One region of the Heyndrickxia sp. NPDC080065 genome, then DNA from elsewhere that is predicted to be linked to it. Evidence: riboswitches for the same ligand, from Rfam matches in the RefSeq annotation. Region 1 holds a riboswitch; each other region holds the start of a gene.
The links. A riboswitch is a leader RNA that binds a small molecule or an ion and turns the genes downstream of it on or off. The one in region 1 is predicted to bind S-adenosylmethionine.

Region 1 (4,603 bases):
AAAAGTCCCTACTGGTTTTCCAGTAGGGACGAATATTTTCGCGGTACCACCCTAGTTGTGAACAAATATCGTTCACCTCTTGACCTTGTTAACGATCGAATGACCGTCTTTCCCTTCATAAAGACATCTCTTTATTACGAAAAAGAAGCTCCAGGATTGTAATTCATGCTTATCTTTGTACTGATTTTCACCACCATCAGCTCTCTATAACAGGGAGATAAAACATTACTTGTTTCCTTTCATAGCCGAATCTTATATTAACGAATATTTATTGTTTTGAATTATATATTGATAAGGTGTTTATTGTCAACTCCCAAAATAAATTTTTTTAGCATTATTTTATTGACATCTTAGTATTAACCCAGTCTAATTAATCAATTTTTCATCTGCTTACGATTGCATAGTGATAGTATTAATAAAATCCATACTAAAATAAAATTGACTTTTTTTAAACCTTTGTGTAATTTATATAAATAGGATGTAAATTTAATTTCATATTGTATCTCTTATAAAGAGTAGCTGAGGGACTGGCCCTATGAAGCTCGGCAACCTTTCATGTTCATCGTGATTTGGTGCTAAATCCTGCAAAACATTTGTTTTGAAAGATAAGAGAGGACTCGAACTTGTTTATCCAAGGCCTCTCTATTTTGAGTGGCCTTTTCTTTTTCTCCATCGTTAACAGAAAAGATAGTCCCATTTTTAACTTTCTTCTTCGCTTTGTACAAAATAGAGGGCAAAATCGAAATTATCCTACATTTTAATCCGATTATTCCAATATGAATAATACATTTCAAAGAAGGAGCAATCATTATGTATTGTATGGACTTAACTGGAAAAGTAGCCATTGTAACAGGAGGGGCACAAGGAATTGGAAAAGCAATTATCCATGCACTTTTAGACTGCGGAGCGAAAGTAGTGGCGGTTGATTTAAACGTAGACCCTGAACAATCGACTAAGCAATTGCTATACCACCAGGCAAATGTAACAAAAAGTGAACAGGTCAATGAAATGATACAAACAGCTATCGAAACCTTTGGAAGATTAGACATTTTAGTAAATAATGCCGGAATTTCTTCCATGGATTATGCTGTTGATATTAAAGAAAGCGATTGGGATCGTGTAATGGATGTAAATGCAAAAGGAGTTTACTTATGCAGCCAGGCTGTTGCACGTTACTTAAAAGAACAAGGTGAAGGTGGAAAAATTATTAATATTTCCTCACAGGCTGGAAAAAATGGCTATCGATTAATGGGAAGCTATGTTGCGTCTAAACATGCAGTATTAGGTTTTACAAAAGTAATGGCAATCGAATTAGCAAAAGACCAAATAAATGTAAATGCTGTTTGTCCAGGAATAGTTGAAACAGATATGAAAAAAAATGAAAGAATTATAGGAGGTGAGTTAAGAGGATTAAACGCGGAAGCCATTAAAGATGAGGATATTTCACAAGTGCCATTAGGAAGAACAGCGACTCCTCAAGATATCGCTCATGTCGTTGTTTTCCTAGCATCGAAATACTCTGATTATATGACAGGACAAGGGATTAATGTAACAGGTGGAATGACGATGCACTAATGATCAAAAAATGGAGGGAAGAGAAATGACTAATCAAAAAGAAAAAAAAGGAAGTGCGCTTGCTCTTTTACCCTTGCTTATCTTTGTACTGCTTTTTATCGGTACAGGGCTTCTTTCAAAAGACTTTTCAAAAATGCCACTAAGTGTTGCGGTTATCATTGCTGGTGCCATTGCTCTTTTAATGAATAGGAAAGAAACTTTATCGAAAAAGATTGAGATCTTTTGTAAAGGGGCTGGGCATTCGAATATTATCTTAATGTGTATAATTTTTATTCTGGCAGGAGCTTTTGCGGGTGTTGCGAAGGAAATGGGTGCTGTTGAATCGACAGTCAATCTTGGATTATCCTTACTTCCGGCAAATTTATTAATGGTTGGACTATTCGTCATCGCCTGCTTTATCTCCACCTCTATGGGAACTTCTATGGGAACAGTTGTTGCACTAGCTCCCATTGGAATAGGAATTGCAGGACAAACAGATATTCCTATGGCATTGGCAATGGCTACTGTTATTGGCGGCGCTATGTTTGGGGATAACTTGTCAATGATATCAGATACAACCATTGCAGCAGTAAGAACACAAAATACACAAATGAAGGACAAATTCAAAGTTAATTTCTTTATTGTTCTCCCTGGAGCCATTCTAACAGCTATTATTCTTGGAATCATTACACATGGAAATCATGCAAATATAGGTGGGGAACATCCTTATGAAATCATTAAAGTTCTTCCTTATATCGGTGTCCTAATTGCGGCACTCCTAGGTGTGAATGTATTAATTGTATTACTCGGAGGAACGATTTTTGCTGGCATAATTGGAATGATTTATGGCTCATATGATTTTCTCGGCTTTTTACAAACGATTGCCAAAGGTGTCATGAGTATGGAGGACCTTGCCATTGTAGCCATTATGATTGGCGGGGTGGTTGAATTGATTAAACATAATGGTGGAATAGATTTTCTATTAAACTTCGTAACTAGTAAGATCAAATCCAAAAAAGGTGCCGAATTTGGAATTGCCGGCTTAGTTAGTGTAACTGATATTGCAACAGCTAATAATACAATTTCAATTGTCATTACCGGCCCTTTAGCGAAAAATATCGCAGATGAATATGAAATTGATTTAAGAAAGTCGGCAAGTATACTCGATCTGTTCTCCAGCTGCTGGCAAGGAATCGTTCCATATGGCGGTCAACTGCTAGCTGCAGCAGGTCTAGCTTCCATTTCGCCTGTTAGCATTATCCCTTATTCATTCTATCCGATATTAATGGGAATTTGCGGGATAGTGGCTATACTAATTGGTTATCCAAAGCTTCAAAGCAAAGAAAAAATAGTAAATCGAAATACTTCTTTAAAAGAAAAATCTTTATGATATGTTAATAGAAGAAGAATTTTTTTAAATCCGTATAATTCAAAAAACATTATTTAGGAGTGAAAATCAAATGGTACAAAAAATGAATGTAGAAAGCTTTAATCTCGATCATACGAAAGTAAAAGCACCATATGTCCGTTTAGCTGGTGTTACTCACGGTCAACAAGGAGATGTTATTCATAAGTATGATATTCGATTAAAACAACCGAATAAAGAGCATATGGAAATGCCTGCACTTCATTCCCTTGAGCACTTACTTGCAGAAAATGTTCGGAATCATCTTGATCATGTTGTCGATTTAAGTCCAATGGGCTGTCAAACTGGCTTCTATTTAGCAGTCATTAACCATGATGATTATGATGGAATTCTAGATGCATTAGAAAAAACATTACAGGATGTGTTAAATGCGAAGGAAGTTCCTGCTTGCAATGAGGTGCAATGTGGGTGGGCAGCTAGTCACAGCCTTGAAGGAGCACAAGAGCTCGCTCGTGAATTACTTGCTAAAAAAGATGAATGGAAAGAAATCTTTGTAGATTAAAAGGGACGGTCGAACCGTCCCTTTCCATTTTTTATTGATTAAACAACTGGGAAAATGACTCTGCTAGCTTTTGCCCTATCCCTAGTATTTAAAATTCTGTACGACACTGTTTAAGTTTGTTACTTGTTCTTCTAACATTTTTGCACTGCTTGCCACTTCGTCCATTGCACTACTTGATTGTTCAATCGTAGCAGTTACTTGTTCAACTCCTGCGGCTGTTTCTTCTGATACCGCAGCAATCGTGTCTATCGACTCATTAATGGTTTTCGAACCATCCAAAATATTAAACATTGAGCTGACCATGTTTTCTACTTTATGATTCACTGAATCAATTGTATTTTTTATTTTTGCAAAAACCTCTCCAGTTGTATCCATTTGATCGGTTCCATATACTACCTTTTGGTAGCTGTCTTCAAGAGTACTTACTACTTGATTCGATTCATTTTGGATATCTTGCACAATAGAAGTAATATTTGTAATAGATGCACTGACTTGATCTGCTAATTTTCTAACCTCTTCAGCAACAACAGCGAATCCTCTTCCTGCTTCTCCTGCTCTTGCAGCTTCGATTGCTGCATTTAAAGATAATAGATTCGTTTGATCAGATATTTCTTTGATCACTTTTACTAATTCTGTAATTTTATTCGTTTTATTGTCTAATCCTTTTACCATTTCTAATGAAAGTTTGATTTGTTGATCAATCACCTTCATTTGCTCAGTGGAGCGCATCATATTTTCATTACCTTCATCGGTAATTTTTAACATTTGAGAGGATTCTTCTTTTACATTTTCTCCTTCAACAGCTACATTCATAATCGTTTGAGAAAAATCGCTCATTTGTTCCAGTAAAGTAGTAGAAGAATTAGCTTGTTGTTCAACTCCGTTAGATATTTCCTGCATGGTAGTTGCAATTTGCTTTGCACCTATTCCTACTTCATCAGTATTTTGCGTCAATGCTTCACTTTGATTTGAAATAGTTTCTGAAACATGGGCAATCTTTTTCACCATTTGCTGTAAATTATCTTTCGTTTGATTCAACGTGTTATTTAATTGCCCAATTTCATCTTTACGGTTATTACGAACTATTTCTATCGATAGATTTCCATCCTTGACTTCATTTA
Region 2 (4,603 bases), on a different contig from region 1:
CTAAAGCTTGGTTTGGAATAGTATAATCTGAAAACTCCTTTAATTTAATCGTAATTCCTTCTTTTTTCGCCTTTTCTTTAATAATATCCCACATTTGTCCGTCAGATCCTGTTACCCCGATAGTCACAACTTTGCTATCTTTTCCACCGGTTTCTTTGCCACAAGCTGCAAGAATAGAAATCAATAAAACCACAATAATACTAAATAAAAATGACTTTTTCATTCTCGTTTCCTCTTTTCCTATGATGTTTTATACTAATCTTCATAGATTATCTACGAAGGAAAATTCTCGCAAAATAGTTCCCAACAAACTGTGCAATTTGTACAAGAATAATTAATAATACAACCGTAACCACCATGACAGATGTATCAAAGCGCTGGTATCCGTAAGTCATTGCTAGATCACCAAGACCCCCTCCGCCTACTGTTCCTGCCATTGCTGAAAAGTCAATTAAACCAACTGTTATAAAGGTAATACCTAAAATTAATGGACCCATAGCTTCACGAATTAAGACGCCAAAGATGATTTGAAGCTTACTTGCTCCCATTGCCTTAGCCGCTTCAATAATCCCAGGATCAATTGATACGAGATTATTTTCTACTACCCTAGCAATTCCGAATGAAGCAGCAATGGTCATTGGAAAGATTGCAGCTCCTGTCCCAATCGTCGAACCCATCACTGCACGGGTAATCGGACTGATAGCTACTAGAAAAATAATAAAAGGAATCGGACGAATAATATTAATTAAAATATTTAATATCGTGAAAACTGGTTTATTCTCCAATATATTTCCTTTACGAGTGACAAATAAGAGTAAACCGATCACCGAACCAAGGATTGTGGCAAAAATAAGGGTAAAAATCACCATTGTCACTGTTTGTCCTGATGCCTGAACAACTCTTGGCCAAAATGTATTCCAATCAACCTGCATGATCGAAAACCTCCTTTACTTCAACATATTTCTGTAAATACCCAACAGCTTTGTTTACCTCATCATCTGCCCCCTGTAATTCGACAATTAAATTGCCAATTAATACTTCCTGAATATCACTTATATTGCCGTACAAAATATTGACATCTACCTCATAGCTTTTAGCAATAGTAGAAAGCAGAGGTTTACTCGTTTCTTCTCCTGTAAAAATCAAACGATATAGACGACTAGATTGATTCGATCGCAGCTTTTCAAATACATTAGGCGAAATTTTGTCATTTAAAACGGAGCTAATAAAATTCTGTGTCGTTTGTGTTTTTGGCTTTGTAAAAATATCAAATACAGTTCCTTCTTCAATCACTCTGCCATTCTCCATAACAGCGACACGGTCACAAATATTTCGAATAACCTGCATCTCATGAGTAATTAATAGAATGGTAACATTGTATTCTTCATTAACCTTTTTTAATAGATTTAAAATATCACCGGTTGTTTCAGGATCTAAAGCAGATGTTGCTTCGTCACAGATTAGAATATCCGGAGAAGTAGCAAGCGCTCTTGCGATGCCGACCCTTTGTTTTTGTCCACCGGATAGCTGCTCTGGATAATAATTTGCTTTGTCAGCTAGCCCGACAAATTGAAGAAGCTCTGTCACCCTGCGTTTTATTTCCTGCTTTGGAACCTTTGCTAGCTTTAACGGATAAGCAACATTTCCAAACACTGTTCGAGAATTGAATAGATTAAAGGTTTGGAAAATCATCCCGATTCTTTGCCTCATTTTTCGAAGATCCTTCTCTGATAAAGAAAGATTTACTTGATCATTTACAATCACTTTTCCCGATGTCGGCCTTTCTAGTAGATTCACGAGTCTAAGCAAAGTACTCTTTCCGGCACCACTAAAGCCGATGACTCCAAAGATTTCACCCTTTTCAATCGACAGGGAAACATCCTGCACAGCAGCTACATCTCTCCCTTTTGATTGAAAAACTTTGCTAACACCTTCAAATTTAATCATGCTGCTTGGCCCTCCTCTTTCTAAAACACAACTGTTTTCGTAAAGATTGTTGCTTTTCGTAAATAGCTCCAATTCTTAATCAAATTGACTTCGTGCTCTTTTCTTCATCCCATACTTTTTGTATAAGTGCAAAAACAACCGTAAAAATCCTACTAGATATTTACTGCGTAAAATCTCTGCCGATTTTTACTTCGCTACAAATAGCAACAAAGTATTAGAAAAGAGCTTAAAACACAAAAAACCCTTCTTCTTATCCGCACACAGATAAGAAGAAGGGTTCGTAATAACCATTCTACTTCTTATCTTTCGAATCAGATACTGTACCGATTCGCAGGAATTAGCACGGTATTTGCAAAATGCAAACCCGTTGCCGAGGCTTCAAAGGGCCAGTCCCTCCACCTCTCTGGATAAGTAATAGTCAATTTATTTAGTTTTTCGATTTAATATGTTCAATATTATTTCGAAATTAAAAATAAGTCAATACATTTTTTTATTTTTTATTTTGGCTCTTTTCGTATAAATTGTTGTTTTTAGACTATAAACTTAGTCCGTTGATTTCCGCTCCAGACACTTGCTTTCCGCGGGGAGGGATGGGAGCCTCCTCGGCGTTACCGCCTGCGGGGTCTCCCACTTCCCTCTTTTTCCCGCAGGAGTCAAGTGTCCTCCGCTACAATCAACTCAGATTGTTAATAAAATATCACTAAAAAAGCAACAACCTTTACGAAAACAGCCTTTATTTTTAACAATCTTGTATTTTTTGAAAGACCTGTAGGATATACGGTTTACTACGTATAGATAATTCTTCACCCATAGCTACAGATGATTTTATCAACATAATCATCAACATATACGTTATTTTAAAATAATTAATTTCTACCCCGATATCTTAAACTACCTAATTTTCACTATCGTCCCAATTGGTACTATTTTGGAAAGAGCAAGTACATCTTGGTTGTACATTCGGATACAACCATGTGAAACAATTTTGCCGATTGAGGCAGGATTATTTGTTCCGTGTATCCCATAATGCGGCCTTGAAAGTCCCATCCACATGACACCAAAAGGACCGCCGGGATTAGGCTGTTTGTTAATTATTCTATATGACCCTTTAGGTGTAGGTGTTAACATTTTCCCAACCCCTATCGGATAACTTCTAACAATTTTCCCATCCTTCAAAAGTGTTAATTGACGTTTAGATGTTGAAACACGAATCTCATAAGGCATAACAGGCACCTCCTGCAATATTTTATGAAAACAGAAGGTGATTGATCACTGATCATTTAGGTTCAATATAGAAATGCAATGCCTGACTTTGATAAAATAGATAGTAACCTTATACGAGGAGAATGATAATGGACCAAATAGAGACGTTAAAATTGGAATTATCTAGGTTGAAAGAAACAAACGTAAAATTATATCAAAATAACATCGAGCCTACGATTAAGAAAAAAGTTCAAGAGTTCCTTCAAACTTTTGAAGATTATTTTAGAGAAAGAGGCTTTGTTGTTAAGAAAAAGGATCATTCTGTAAAGGCTGCTTATAGTTCACTAGAGTTTGAAGCTTTTTCAAATGATGGAGATGATATTTTTATCATGAAAGAGAGAGAGCAAATTGCTTCAATTTCTGTTAAACATAAACGCCCTAACCAATTAGCTGCCTATACTTTTGAAAATGCATTAGAACAGCTTAAATGGGAAATAGACAAAGAAAAATCTTTAACTACTTACCTTGAAAATCCTGTTTTTTATTACACAGGAAGTGATTTTGGCCGTCAATATGAGAGCCCTGAAACCGTTCTTGATAGTATATTTCATGTATAAAAAGCACCGATTATGGTGCTTTTATTTTTGAATGTATGGTTATTTTACCACCAGATATTATAGAGTAATTTTTTCATCGACGATCTTTTGAGAGATCATCACCATGTAGAACAAACCTATCCCAGAGACAATACAAATAATCACTCCAACAGACATGAACAAGAATGGCAAGCTGAAAGTAGATGCACAAAAGGTTCCATACAAAATCCCTAAAGGCGTCGCGGCTTTTGTTAGCAGAAAACGTACGGATAGAACCTGTCCTAAAATTGTTTCCGGAACCAATCGTTGATACAAGGTTGTACTGTATACATTCCAAAACGGCATGGAAATACCTGCAATCGTTTCAATGAATAATGCAACTGCGATTGTTTTAGTTAAGCCTAAAATAATGTAAGTACAGCCGCCAATAAATAATGCTAAAACCATTACTGCATATAAATACTTTCTTGGTTCTCTTAACCTTCCTACTATAAATGTCCCAATGATATAGCCAAATGGAAAAGCAGCAGCAAATAGACTGTATTCAAAAGAGGAGCCGCCTAATACTTCGCTTACATACGGGATATACATTGCCTGTGTAGCATAAACTCCAAAACTCGTAGTTACAACAAATAATGCTAAGCTTAACAACATCTTATGTTGTCTAAAAATATGAATGCCTGCTTTAAACTGACTCATCCATGTATGATTGCTAGAGACTCTGCTTACCGATTCACTGATAAAAGGTAGGATGCAAAGTGAAGAAATAAACAATAAAACAATGAGAACGAGTCCCCTCCCCGCTCCTAGATTTTCGGTTAGAAAACCTGCGATCGGTAAAGAAATGAATCGTACGA
Region 3 (4,603 bases), on a different contig from region 1:
GTAAAACGCCAAAAGCATCTGCTGTTAAAAAGATGATGGTTTGTGGATGGCCAGCTATACTTGGCTCAATAATATTATCAATTGCTTGTATTGGGTATGCTGCTCGAGTATTTTCAGTCAATGTCGAATCATTATATAATGGTTGCCTTGTTTGATTATCTACAACTACATTTTCTAAAACGGAACCAAAACGAATCGCATCATAAATTTGTGGTTCCTTTTCACGTGAAAGACCGATGCATTTTGCGTAACAGCCGCCTTCAATATTAAATACTCCATTTGAAGACCATCCATGCTCATCATCACCAATTAATTTGCGGTTTGGATCTGCTGATAATGTAGTTTTTCCAGTTCCAGACAATCCAAAGAATAGGGCTACATCACCCTCAGCACCTACATTTGCTGAACAATGCATAGGTAAAATGTCTTTTTTAGGGAGAAGATAATTCATAATGGAGAAAATCCCCTTTTTCATTTCTCCTGCATATTCTGTACCACCAATTAAGATGATTTTGCGTTCAAAGGAAACGACTATAAATGTTTCTGAATTTGTCCCATCAGTAGCTGGATCCGCTTTCACATTTGGTGCTGAAAGAATCGTGAATTCTGTTTGATGTGTCTCTAATTCTTCTTCAGTTGGACGAATGAATAATTGATGTGCAAACAAATTGTGCCATGCATATTCATTAATTACCTGGATCGGTAATCGATTTTTTTTATCTGCACCAGCAAATCCTTTAAAAACAAAAACTTCATTTTGTTCTTTGAGATAATTAACAACTTTTGTATATAATTTTTCGAATGAATCCTCAGAAATTGGTTGATTAACAGAGCCCCAATCGATATAGTCTTTTGTAGAAGCTTCTTCAACAATGTATTTATCTTTAGGAGAACGGCCAGTATATTTGCCAGTTTCAGCACAGATCGCACCTGTTGATGTCAAAATTCCCTCTCCTCTTTGTAATACCTTTTCCACAAGTTGAGGTACTGCTAATTGAGCAAGAATATTATTTCCTTCTAAAACATTAGCTAATGTATTAGAATAAGCTACTGATTTCATTTATACTAACCTTCCTTTTTAGAAAAAATTTAATATCATTTATATGTTAATTAGTATAACACAATTACTTAAATAGTCTATACTATTCATGCATATTTTTTAAATAACTTAAATTTGACATATTTAAGGGTAAATTCGTTGCATTTTGCGAAAACAATCTTGAATAAAGGTTATTAAGTTTAGATATATATAAAGGAAATAAATGACGAATATTAATGATAACAAAAAGTATTGACATGGTAAAACAAATTGCGTAATATTTTACCTTGAACGGATACTCTTATCCCGAGTAGGTGGAGGGACAGGCCCTATGAAACCCAGCAACCGGCATTCTAGAATTTAGAGGTTTGAAGTTAGAAATAAAAAACTGGTTTTGCCAGTTTAAAAAAATCTAACCTCTAGAATGAAACGGTGCTAACCAGAGGCAAGGTTAATCCTTGAACGATAAGAGTGAAAGGCACGGGTAATCGAACTAAACCTTTCCTCTCATAATAGTATGATGGGGAAGGGTTTATTTTATGTTAGATTATCCGCTTTCGTAACCTATGAATGTGATTTTTATTCGTTTTGTAGTATATAAAACTGCAGGGGCAAACTGTTTAATAAATAAATTGTCTAAAAGGCATTTTAAAAACTTAAACAGCCAAATAAAAATCTTGAAAAGGATAAAATCCTTGGTTTATTTCATAATAATGGGAATGAGTACCGTGAGGCGTAAAAATAGATAGTAGAGATTCTTAATATGGGAGGAAAAGAGATGACAAAAAAACGTCGTTTATTTACATCTGAATCAGTAACAGAAGGACATCCCGATAAAATCTGTGACCAAATTTCAGATGCAATTTTGGATGCGATCTTAGAAAAAGATCCAAATGCCCGGGTTGCATGTGAAACATCTGTTACTACAGGGCTTGTTTTAGTAGCTGGTGAAATTACAACCAACACTTATGTAGATATTCCAAAAATTGTTCGAGGAACGATAAAAAATATTGGTTATACACGTGCAAAATACGGGTTTGATGCAGAAACATGTGCAGTTTTAACATCAATTGACGAACAATCTGCAGACATTGCTATGGGTGTTGATAAAGCATTAGAGGCGCGCGAAGGACAAATGTCTGAAGAAGAAATCGAGGCAATTGGTGCAGGTGACCAAGGTTTAATGTTTGGATTTGCATGTAATGAAACGAAAGAACTTATGCCGTTACCAATCTCATTAGCACATAAATTAGCGCGTCGAATTGCAGAAGTACGTAAAGAGGACATATTACCATATTTACGTCCAGATGCAAAAACACAAGTAACGGTTGAGTATGACGAGAATGATCGTCCGGTACGTATCGATACGATTGTTGTTTCAACACAGCATCATCCTGAAATTAGCTTAGAACAAATCCAACGTAATGTGAAAGAATATGTGATAGGTCCAGTTGTTCCAAGTGAATTAATCGATGAAAATACAAAGTATTTTATTAATCCAACAGGTCGTTTTGTTATTGGAGGACCACAAGGAGATGCTGGTTTAACAGGACGCAAAATTATTGTAGATACTTACGGAGGATATGCACGCCATGGCGGAGGGGCATTCTCTGGTAAAGATCCTACAAAAGTGGATCGTTCTGCTGCATATGCGGCTCGATATGTTGCGAAAAATATAGTGGCTGCTGGCTTGGCAGAGAAATGTGAAGTCCAATTGGCTTACGCTATTGGAGTGGCGCAGCCAGTTTCTATTTCCATTGATACATTCGGAACTGGAAAAGTAACTGAGGATGTATTAATCGATGCGGTTCGTAATCACTTTGATCTTCGTCCGGCTGGGATAATCAAAATGTTAGATTTACGTCGCCCAATTTATAAACAAACAGCTGCTTATGGTCACTTTGGTCGCCATGATCTTGATCTTCCTTGGGAAAGAACTGATAAAGCAGACGCTTTACGTAAGCAAGCATTGAATATTTAATCTTAAAGAAAATGGAGTTACAATTATATCGTAACTCCATTTCCTTTTGTAATGGCTCTTTTCTTAAACTTTGTTGCTTTTGAATCGAAAAATCTTTATAACAGTATTAAGCCATTTAAGCATACGCACTTTTCTAAGAAAAGATGCCCCGAAAACAAACTATATTAGTTTTTATACAATATGCGAAATAGCGACAAGGAAAAATCGGCAGTAGGATTTTTCCATTCTTTACGAAAACAGACTTTGTAATAAAAAAATAAAATGATTGTCTACTGCAAAAGTAGCGAAAAAATGTTAGTATTATGAAGTGTAATTTTTTTAAAAAAGTAGTATGTTAATTAGAAATGGAGTAGGTGACATACATAATGTGTGGTTTTATCGGTTGTATACATGACAATGAGATTGAATTAAGAGATACAGATAGACAGCTTTTTAAAAACATGAACAATATCATTACACATCGTGGTCCAGATGATGATGGATTTTTTGAAGATGAACATATACAGTTTGGTTTTCGCCGACTAAGTATCATTGATATAGAAAGCGGTCATCAGCCGTTAACATATGAAAATGAACGTTACTGGATTATCTTTAATGGTGAGATTTATAACTATCTTGAGCTTAGAAATGAATTACTTGAAGCTGGGTTAACATTTGAAACATCATCTGATACAGAAGTTATTCTGGCACTTTATAGTTATTATAAAGAAAAGGCAGTAGAAAAACTTCGTGGTATGTTTGCTTTTACCATTTGGGATAAACAAGAGCAAATATTGATTGGTGCCCGTGATCCATTCGGCATTAAGCCATTTTTCTATAAAGAAGAAGAGAATCGTACATTTTTTGCTTCAGAAAAGAAAAGTATTCTTCTCGCAATGGAGAATGAAGAACTAAATTATGAAGCTGCCCAACATTATATGACATATCAATTTGTTCCAGAACCAGAAACAATGACTAAATGCATCAAAAAATTAGAACCAGGTCATTATTTTATCAAAAAATTGGGCGAACCAATGAAAATGGAACGTTATTGGAAAGCTTCATTCCAGCCTGTTCAAAAATCAGAAAATGAATTTATCAAAGAAATCAAAGATGTATTATTTGATTCGGTAAATGTTCATATGCGAAGTGATGTTCCTGTTGGATCATTCTTGTCAGGCGGTATTGATTCTTCAATTATTGCATCCATTGCAAAGCAATTTCATCCAAATATTAAAACCTTCTCAGTAGGATTTGAACGTAATGGCTTCAGTGAAATTGATGTAGCAAAGGAAACAGCTGAAAAGCTTGGAGTTGAAAATATTAGCTACGTAATTACACCTGAAGAATATATGAAAGAATTGCCTAAAATTATGTGGCATTTAGACGATCCTCTAGCAGATCCAGCATGTGTTCCGTTATATTTCGTTGCACGTGAAGCAAGAAAACACGTAACCGTTGTATTATCAGGTGAAGGGGCAGATGAACTCTTCGGTGGATACAATATTTATCGTGAGCCACAATCATTAGAAGTATTTAATAAAATTCCCGCGATTGGAAAATCATTATTAAAAGCATTGGCGAAGGTTCTACCTGAAGGTGTT

Region 2: linked by a shared signal. The riboswitch ahead of ACQKP0_RS02945 (methionine ABC transporter ATP-binding protein) and the one ahead of ACQKP0_RS01765 (SDR family NAD(P)-dependent oxidoreductase) in region 1 are both predicted to bind S-adenosylmethionine.
Region 3: linked by a shared signal. The riboswitch ahead of metK (methionine adenosyltransferase) and the one ahead of ACQKP0_RS01765 (SDR family NAD(P)-dependent oxidoreductase) in region 1 are both predicted to bind S-adenosylmethionine.

The regions. Positions count from the first base shown of each region.
Region 1 covers NZ_JBNNWS010000001.1:387,666-392,268, forward strand. Annotated here, with positions in the region: T-box leader at 22-252, opposite strand; SAM riboswitch class I at 504-612, shown strand; gene ACQKP0_RS01765 (SDR family NAD(P)-dependent oxidoreductase) at 811-1,575, shown strand; gene ACQKP0_RS01770 (Na+/H+ antiporter NhaC family protein) at 1,601-2,944, shown strand; gene ACQKP0_RS01775 (S-ribosylhomocysteine lyase) at 3,015-3,482, shown strand; gene ACQKP0_RS01780 (methyl-accepting chemotaxis protein) at 3,564-4,603, opposite strand, start outside.
Region 2 covers NZ_JBNNWS010000002.1:161,612-166,214, forward strand. Annotated here, with positions in the region: gene ACQKP0_RS02935 (MetQ/NlpA family ABC transporter substrate-binding protein) at 1-223, opposite strand, end outside; gene ACQKP0_RS02940 (methionine ABC transporter permease) at 270-932, opposite strand; gene ACQKP0_RS02945 (methionine ABC transporter ATP-binding protein) at 922-1,947, opposite strand; SAM riboswitch class I at 2,244-2,361, opposite strand; gene ACQKP0_RS02950 (L,D-transpeptidase) at 2,839-3,171, opposite strand; gene ACQKP0_RS02955 (hypothetical protein) at 3,300-3,767, shown strand; gene ACQKP0_RS02960 (MFS transporter) at 3,825-4,603, opposite strand, start outside.
Region 3 covers NZ_JBNNWS010000014.1:19,057-23,659, forward strand. Annotated here, with positions in the region: gene pckA (phosphoenolpyruvate carboxykinase (ATP)) at 1-1,060, opposite strand, end outside; SAM riboswitch class I at 1,338-1,511, shown strand; gene metK (methionine adenosyltransferase) at 1,818-3,020, shown strand; gene asnB (asparagine synthase (glutamine-hydrolyzing)) at 3,386-4,603, shown strand, end outside.